Regions from separate parts of the Anaerostipes caccae L1-92 genome, predicted to be linked through region 2. Evidence: predicted binding sites of a transcription regulator. Region 2 holds the regulator's gene; the other holds the start of a gene.
The links. Region 2 encodes Rex, which represses fermentation and respiration genes when NADH is low (regulators of the CRP and FNR family bind a similar motif). Its sites were predicted from a motif close to ATTGTTAANTANTTAACAAT; they were not measured.

Region 1 (3,421 bases), 130 kb from region 2:
GTGTTTTTCTTCCAGCTTCCATCTTGCCTGTGACTACGGATGAAGAAAAGACAATCTTTTTCTTTTTAATGTAGAAAACTTCCTGCTGTCCCATATCTACCTCGATATAAGTGTCGCCGATGTCTCCCTGATATCCGTCGTATACTTTTGCCTTCTGTCGCCAGTATGGCTCTCTTGTCTCGGTGGTGCCCTCTTTCAGCATTTTTTTGACTGCGGCTTCTTCCTTTTCACGGCTCATTCTCCAGCCGTAAGGACCTCCAAAAATCTTTTTGGTTCGTCCGTCATGAGTCTTGACGGTACGCATGGTCCCCATCGTGTTATATTTGTATGCAAACTTCATGACCCAGTTTTCCATTTTCTTCATATCAACAGTAAAATCTGTGTCATTTTTGATCTTAAACCACTTGTGGTATACGTCCTTATCGAGAACTACCGTCTGTTTCCCGAACTTATACGTAATGCTTCCCTTCAGAGAATCGTTCATCCTGTCTTTCAGAGAAATGATCTCTTTGCTCTTGCTCGTATACTTCGGGGCATCATAGGCGCCCTCCTTGTCCAGATCCACCGCAGCGACACCGCCTTCCACGGCACTCTCTATGAGCTTTTCCGTCTTTTCCTTCTTTAAGACCGTACCGATCTCTTCTTTCTGGATCTGATAAGATCCGTCTTTGTAAACCGGTTTGGCATTTTGGATCTTGATGATATTTTTCTTTTTGAAGCAGTCAAGCTTTCCAAAGGCCTTTTGAAAAGCGGCTTTGTCATAAGCAAACATATCAATATCTTTGTACTTCTCTCCCCCGAAAACACCTTTAATCCACAGAAAAGAACTCTGTCCGTCTTTAATCTTCCTGATCTGGTCTTCACCGTCAAAGGAAACCTTGAGCACACTGCTCTTTAAAACTTCCTCTCTGCCTTTTCGTTCTTTGACGGTCAGCGAATAGCCGTCCGCCTTTTTTTTGAAAATGTCTGTAACTTCGTCAACTGTCTTGTTGGAAACATCGACACCATTGATCTTTGTCCCATATGTAAACTTCTTGCTGAAATACACTGCGATACAGCAGTAGATCACAAAAACAATCCCGACTGCGATCAGGGTGTAATGCTTCCAAGTAAATTTTTTGTGTTCCATAAATGTCCTCCTAAACTTAGTATCTAATTATAGTACAAAACTTGTAAAAAGGCCACCCATAATTTAAATTATTTTACTTGTGTTTCTTTTATGCGGATGGTACAATGGAACGGTATGTTAATAAATTAACAGATAAAAGACAGGAGGATTACTTATGTCATTTAAGGAAGAATACCAAAAGAAACTTAAAACAGCCGATGAGGCCGTAAAAGTTGTGAAATCCGGCGATTGGCTGGAGTACGGCTGGTGCGTCACCACACCGGCTGCCCTTGACAAGGCTTTGGCAAAAAGAATGCCGGAATTGGAAAATATTAATATCCGGGGCGGAATCGTCATGTGGCCGCTGGAAATCACTAAGATCGACTCCCCTGCCGATCACTTTACATGGAATTCCTGGCACATGGGCGGACTGGAGAGAAAATGGATCAAGGAAGGTTTTTCCTACTACGCACCGATCCGTTATTCCGAGCTGCCGGGATACTACCGCAATTACATCGATCACGTGGATGTTGCGATGATGCAGGTTGCCCCGATGGACGAACACGGATTCTTCAACTTCGGGCCGAGTGCATCCCACCTGGCTGCAATGCTTGAAAAAGCCGACTGTGTCATCGTGGAAGTCAACGAAAATATGCCTCGCTGCTTAGGCGGATTTGAAGAGGGTGTACATATTTCCAAAGTTGATATGATCGTCGAAGGCGAAAATCCTGCGATCGCAGAGCTGGGCGGAGGCGGAGCAGCCACCGACGTGGACAAAGCCGTTGCAAAACTCATCGTAGACCAGATCCCGAACGGCGCATGTCTCCAGCTTGGCATCGGCGGAATGCCGAATGCCGTAGGTTCCATGATCGCGGAATCTGACCTTAAAGACCTGGGCGTTCACACTGAAATGTATGTGGATGCGTTTGTAGACATTGCAAAAGCAGGAAAGATCACCGGTGCCAGAAAAAATATCGACCGCTACCGTCAGACTTATGCATTCGCAGCAGGGACCAAAAAATTATATGACTACTTAAATGACAATCCGGAATGTATGAGTGCTCCTGTTAACTATACAAATGATATTGCAAGGGTTTCTTCCATTGACAATTTCATCTCTATCAACAATGCCGTAGATGTGGATTTATACGGACAGATCAGTGCTGAGTCTTCAGGAATCAAACAGATCAGCGGTGCCGGCGGTCAGTTAGACTTCGTTATGGGAGCTTACTTATCCAACGGCGGAAAGAGTTTTGTATGCCTGTCTTCCACTTTCACTGACAAGGCCGGACAGATGCATTCCCGTATTCTTCCTACCCTGCATAACGGGTCTATTGTCACAGACACCCGTGCCAATGCACACTATATCGTCACCGAATACGGAATGGCAAACATGAAAGGACTCTCTGCATGGCAGCGCGCGGAAGCCCTGATCAATATCGCTCATCCGGACTTCAGAGACCAGCTGATCAAAGACGCAGAAAAAGCTCAAATCTGGAGAAGATCCAACAAATAGTTTTTGATACAGTTTCTCACTTTATCAAAATTCGATGAATATTTTATCCTCCTTTGTTAAACTACTTAATACAAAGGAGGATTTTTTATGATTAATAATAGAAAAGCGGCCATCATCGGCTGCGGATTTGTCGGTGCATCCACCGCATTCAGCCTGATGCACCAGGGACTGTTTTCCGAGCTGGTCTTAATCGATGTAAACGAAGAAAAAGCCCGGGGTGAGGCGATGGATTTAAGCCATGGACGCCCGTATGTAGATACATCCAAGATATATGCAGGCTCCTATGATGATGTCGCGGACTGCGGGCTGATTATCATAACCGCCGGTGCAAATCAGAAGCCCGATGAAACCCGTCTCGACCTGGTACACAAGAATGTATCCATTTTTAAATCCATTATTCCGGAGATCACCAGACGAAACTCTGAAGGAATCTTATTGGTTGTTGCCAATCCGGTTGATATTCTTACTTATGTGACCTTAAAACTTTCCGGATTTCCAAAAAACCGGGTCTTTGGCTCCGGAACTGTCCTGGATTCGGCACGTTTCCAATACCTGCTCAGCGAACATCTGGAAGTAGACAGCGGCAGCATTCAGGCATTTATCATCGGGGAGCACGGAGACAGTGAACTGGCGGTCTGGAGCGACACCAATGTCTCAGGGATCGGCATCAACGAATTTTGTGAAATGCGCGGGCACTTTGACCACGAGAAGTCCATGAAAAGAATTTTCGACGATGTGAAAAACAGCGCCTATGAGATCATCGAAAAAAAAGGCGCTACGTATTACGGCGTCGCCAT
Region 2 (3,421 bases):
CGTAGTCTTGCCGGTTCCGTTGGCGCCGATCAATGCCACGCGCTCACCGCGGAATATTTCAAAATTTATATCGGAAAACAGCATATGCGGCCCGAAACTTTTTTCCAGATGTTCCACCGTTAAGACATCGTTTCCGCTGATCACCGACGGTTCGATGGCAAAGCGCATTTTTCCGTCGACTTCCACAGGCTTTTCGATCACATCAATTTTGTTCAGCATCTTTTCACGGCTCTCTGCCCGGCGGATGGATTTTTCCCGGTTAAATTGTTTTAGTTTTTCAATGACCGCCTTCTGGTGACGGATCTCCTGCTGCTGGTTTTCGTACTCCTTCAAGCGGATTGCCTTTACCTGATCCCTTTTTTTAATAAAAGAAGTGTAGTTGCCGTCAAAGAGCATCGCGTGCCCCGACTCAATCTCCATGACTTTGTTGACGATCTTGTCCAGGAAATACCGGTCATGGGAGACCAGGATGACAGCGCCCTCATAGTGGCTTAAATAGGTTTCCAGCCACTGGATCGAATCTACATCCAAATGGTTGGTAGGCTCATCCAGGAGAAGGATCTCTGGCTTCATCAGCAGGAGTTTTCCGAGAGCGACCCTTGTCTTTTGTCCTCCGGACAGAGTCTCGATTTTTTTTTGAAAGTCTTCCTCTTGAAACCCGAGTCCTTTTAAGATTCCTGTGATCTCACTTTTATAAGCAAAACCGTTTTTCTGTTCAAATAAATGAGTGGCCCTGGTGTATTCCTCCATCTTTTCTTCGAGCTCTGTGCCGCTTAAATGCTTCATCATATGCTCCAGAGAGCGGAGTTTTTTGTCCAGTTCGATCACATCCTGTTTTATGGTCAAAAGCTCTTCATAAATGGTGCGGGAAGAAGTATGGTCCTGATGCTGTGCGAGATAGCCGATATCGGCGTCCTTCTTTTTGTGGATCTCCCCGTCATCGGGTGTCATCTGATCCATGATGATCTTGAGCAGGGTGGACTTTCCGGCACCGTTTAAGCCGATGACGGCAAGCCGGTCCTTTTCATTGATATGAAAGGAAATTCCTTTCAGGACTTCCTGGTCGACAAATGTTTTATGTATATTCTGACAAGATAAAACCATAGTGCACTCCTTCAAAATTTCTAAGCTGTAAAAATTCTTTATAAGCATAACATAATTTCTGAAAAAACGCACTGAAAAGTTTGACAGATATTAGACAATCTTATATAATTTATTTAATTTGAGTAGTTAATAAAATAAGTGGGAGGGTAATAATGTCATCAATGGATAAGAATATATCACCGGCAGTTATAAAGAGATTACCTAGATATTACCGTTATTTGGGGGCTTTGAAAGCAAAAAATATTACGAGGATCTCATCCAAAGAGCTGAGCGAGAGGATGAAAGTAACTGCATCCCAGATCCGGCAGGACCTGAATAATTTTGGAGGTTTCGGGCAGCAGGGATACGGCTACAATGTAGAAAATCTTTACGTGGAGATCGGAAAGATTCTGGGACTTGACAAAAGCAATCAGATGATCATCGTCGGTGCCGGCAATCTGGGGCAGGCATTGGCCAATTATCAGGATTTTAACAATAACAGCATTGGTTTTCAGGTGATTGCGCTGTTCGATGTGAATCCGAAGCTGATCGGCATCACGGTGCACGGAGTGGAAGTGCACGATATTGACGATATGGAAGAGTTTATAAAGAATCATGAGATCAAGATTGCAGCCCTCACGCTTCCGCAGGACCAGGCGCCGAAGATTGCCAAAGATCTTGTATCGTGGGGCATCAAAGGATTTTGGAACTTTGCCCCTGTGGATCTCACGCTGCCGGACAGTGTGACCGTGGAGAATGTCCATTTGGCAGAAAGCCTCATGACGCTGACTTACAATATTCACAGCAGGGAAGACAGCGAAGGCGCGGAGTAAAGACGGGAGGAACGCCATGATTGTCGGTATAGGAACTGACCTGATAGAAATCGGGCGGGTACAGAAGATGGTGGAGAGAAAGAACCGCCTGAGCCGGATTTTTTCAGAAGAGGAACTGGCATGCGCAGGTTTAAACAGTACGACTCTTGCTGGTAATTTTGCAGTTAAAGAAGCCGTTTCCAAGGTATTTGGAACCGGCTTCTTCGGATTGGAGCCCTATGAGATCGGAGTGTTTCGGAATTCAAAAGGAGCACCTTATGTGAAACTCACAGGCAGAGCCGAAAAAATGGCATCAGATAGGAAGATTACGAAATTTCATGTGTCGGTTACGAACACAGGGGGGCTGGCACAGGCTTTTGTCATAGGAGAGTGTCTATGAAATATGTTTTAAAAAATCAGGAAATGCAGGATGTTGATAAGGAGACCATACAGAAGATAGGGATTCCTGGCCTGGTGCTGATGGAGAGGGCCAGCGAAAAAATTGCCCGAAGGCTCATGGAAACAGTCAGAAAAAATAACAGGATACTTTCTGTGGCAGGATGCGGAAATAACGGGGGAGATGCGCTGGCTGCGGCCAGAATCCTTCTGGAAGAAGGGTATTCAGTGGATTTTACAGTCGTAGGGGATCTGTCTCAGGCATCCGCAGACTTAAAGACGCAGTACGATATCCTTGCACGGCTTGGATATGAGCAAAAAGAAGAGATAGATTATGAGGATTATGACTGGATTTTGGAAGGACTGTTTGGCGTAGGCCTTTCCAGAGAGGTATCGGGGACATACCGTACTGCTGTGGAAAGGATTAATGGAAGCGGAGCTAAAGTCATGTCAGTCGATATTCCCTCCGGAATCAGCGGGGATACGGGAAAAGTCCTCGGATGCGCCGTAAAATCAGACGCTACGGTGACCTTCGGCGGTCCCAAGGCAGGACATCTGCTCTATCCGGGAAAAGAATATGCGGGCCGGCTGTATGTAGAAAAGATCGGTTTCTTTGATTCTGTTTTGAAGAAACATGCAGGGGGCTTCACATACGATAGGAAAGATTTAGAAAGACTTCCGGGCCGTTTTGCGGATTCTCACAAGGGCACCTATGGAAAAGTCCTGATCATAGCAGGAAATGAGACGATGTCTGGGGCTGCTTATTTTTCGGCAAAGAGTGCCCTGCGCATGGGCAGCGGACTGGTAAAGGTGATCTCCTGCGAAGCCAACCGTCCGATTCTGCAGTCCATGCTTCCGGAAGTGCTGTTCGGGACATATGAGGATGTAAAAGATGCCCTCGAATGGTGTGACTGTATCTTATTCGGACCCGGAATGGGAGTCTCAGAGCGGACCAAAGAATTATTAGAAGAAGTTTTACAGCGCGGAACGAAGCCTCTTTTGCTGGATGCGGACGGCCTGAATACGGTCAGCCGTTATGGAATGGAGATCGATCATCCGGGAGGGTGCGTTTTCACACCGCATCTTCTGGAAGCTGCAAGGCTCCTTGGAATATCCGCAGAGCAGGTGAA

Region 1: the regulator Rex is predicted to act here: its motif matches at 1,243-1,262, upstream of ANCC_RS10520 (butyryl-CoA:acetate CoA-transferase).

What each region holds. Positions count from the first base shown of each region.
Region 1 covers NZ_AP023027.1:2,144,265-2,147,685, forward strand. The annotation lists gene ANCC_RS10515 (L,D-transpeptidase family protein) at 1-1,129, opposite strand, end outside; gene ANCC_RS10520 (butyryl-CoA:acetate CoA-transferase) at 1,284-2,624, shown strand; gene ANCC_RS10525 (L-lactate dehydrogenase) at 2,712-3,421, shown strand, end outside.
Region 2 covers NZ_AP023027.1:2,017,347-2,020,767, reverse strand. The annotation lists gene ANCC_RS09940 (ABC-F family ATP-binding cassette domain-containing protein) at 1-1,104, opposite strand, end outside; gene ANCC_RS09935 (redox-sensing transcriptional repressor Rex) at 1,257-1,916, shown strand; gene acpS (holo-ACP synthase) at 1,933-2,295, shown strand; gene ANCC_RS09925 (bifunctional ADP-dependent NAD(P)H-hydrate dehydratase/NAD(P)H-hydrate epimerase) at 2,292-3,421, shown strand, end outside.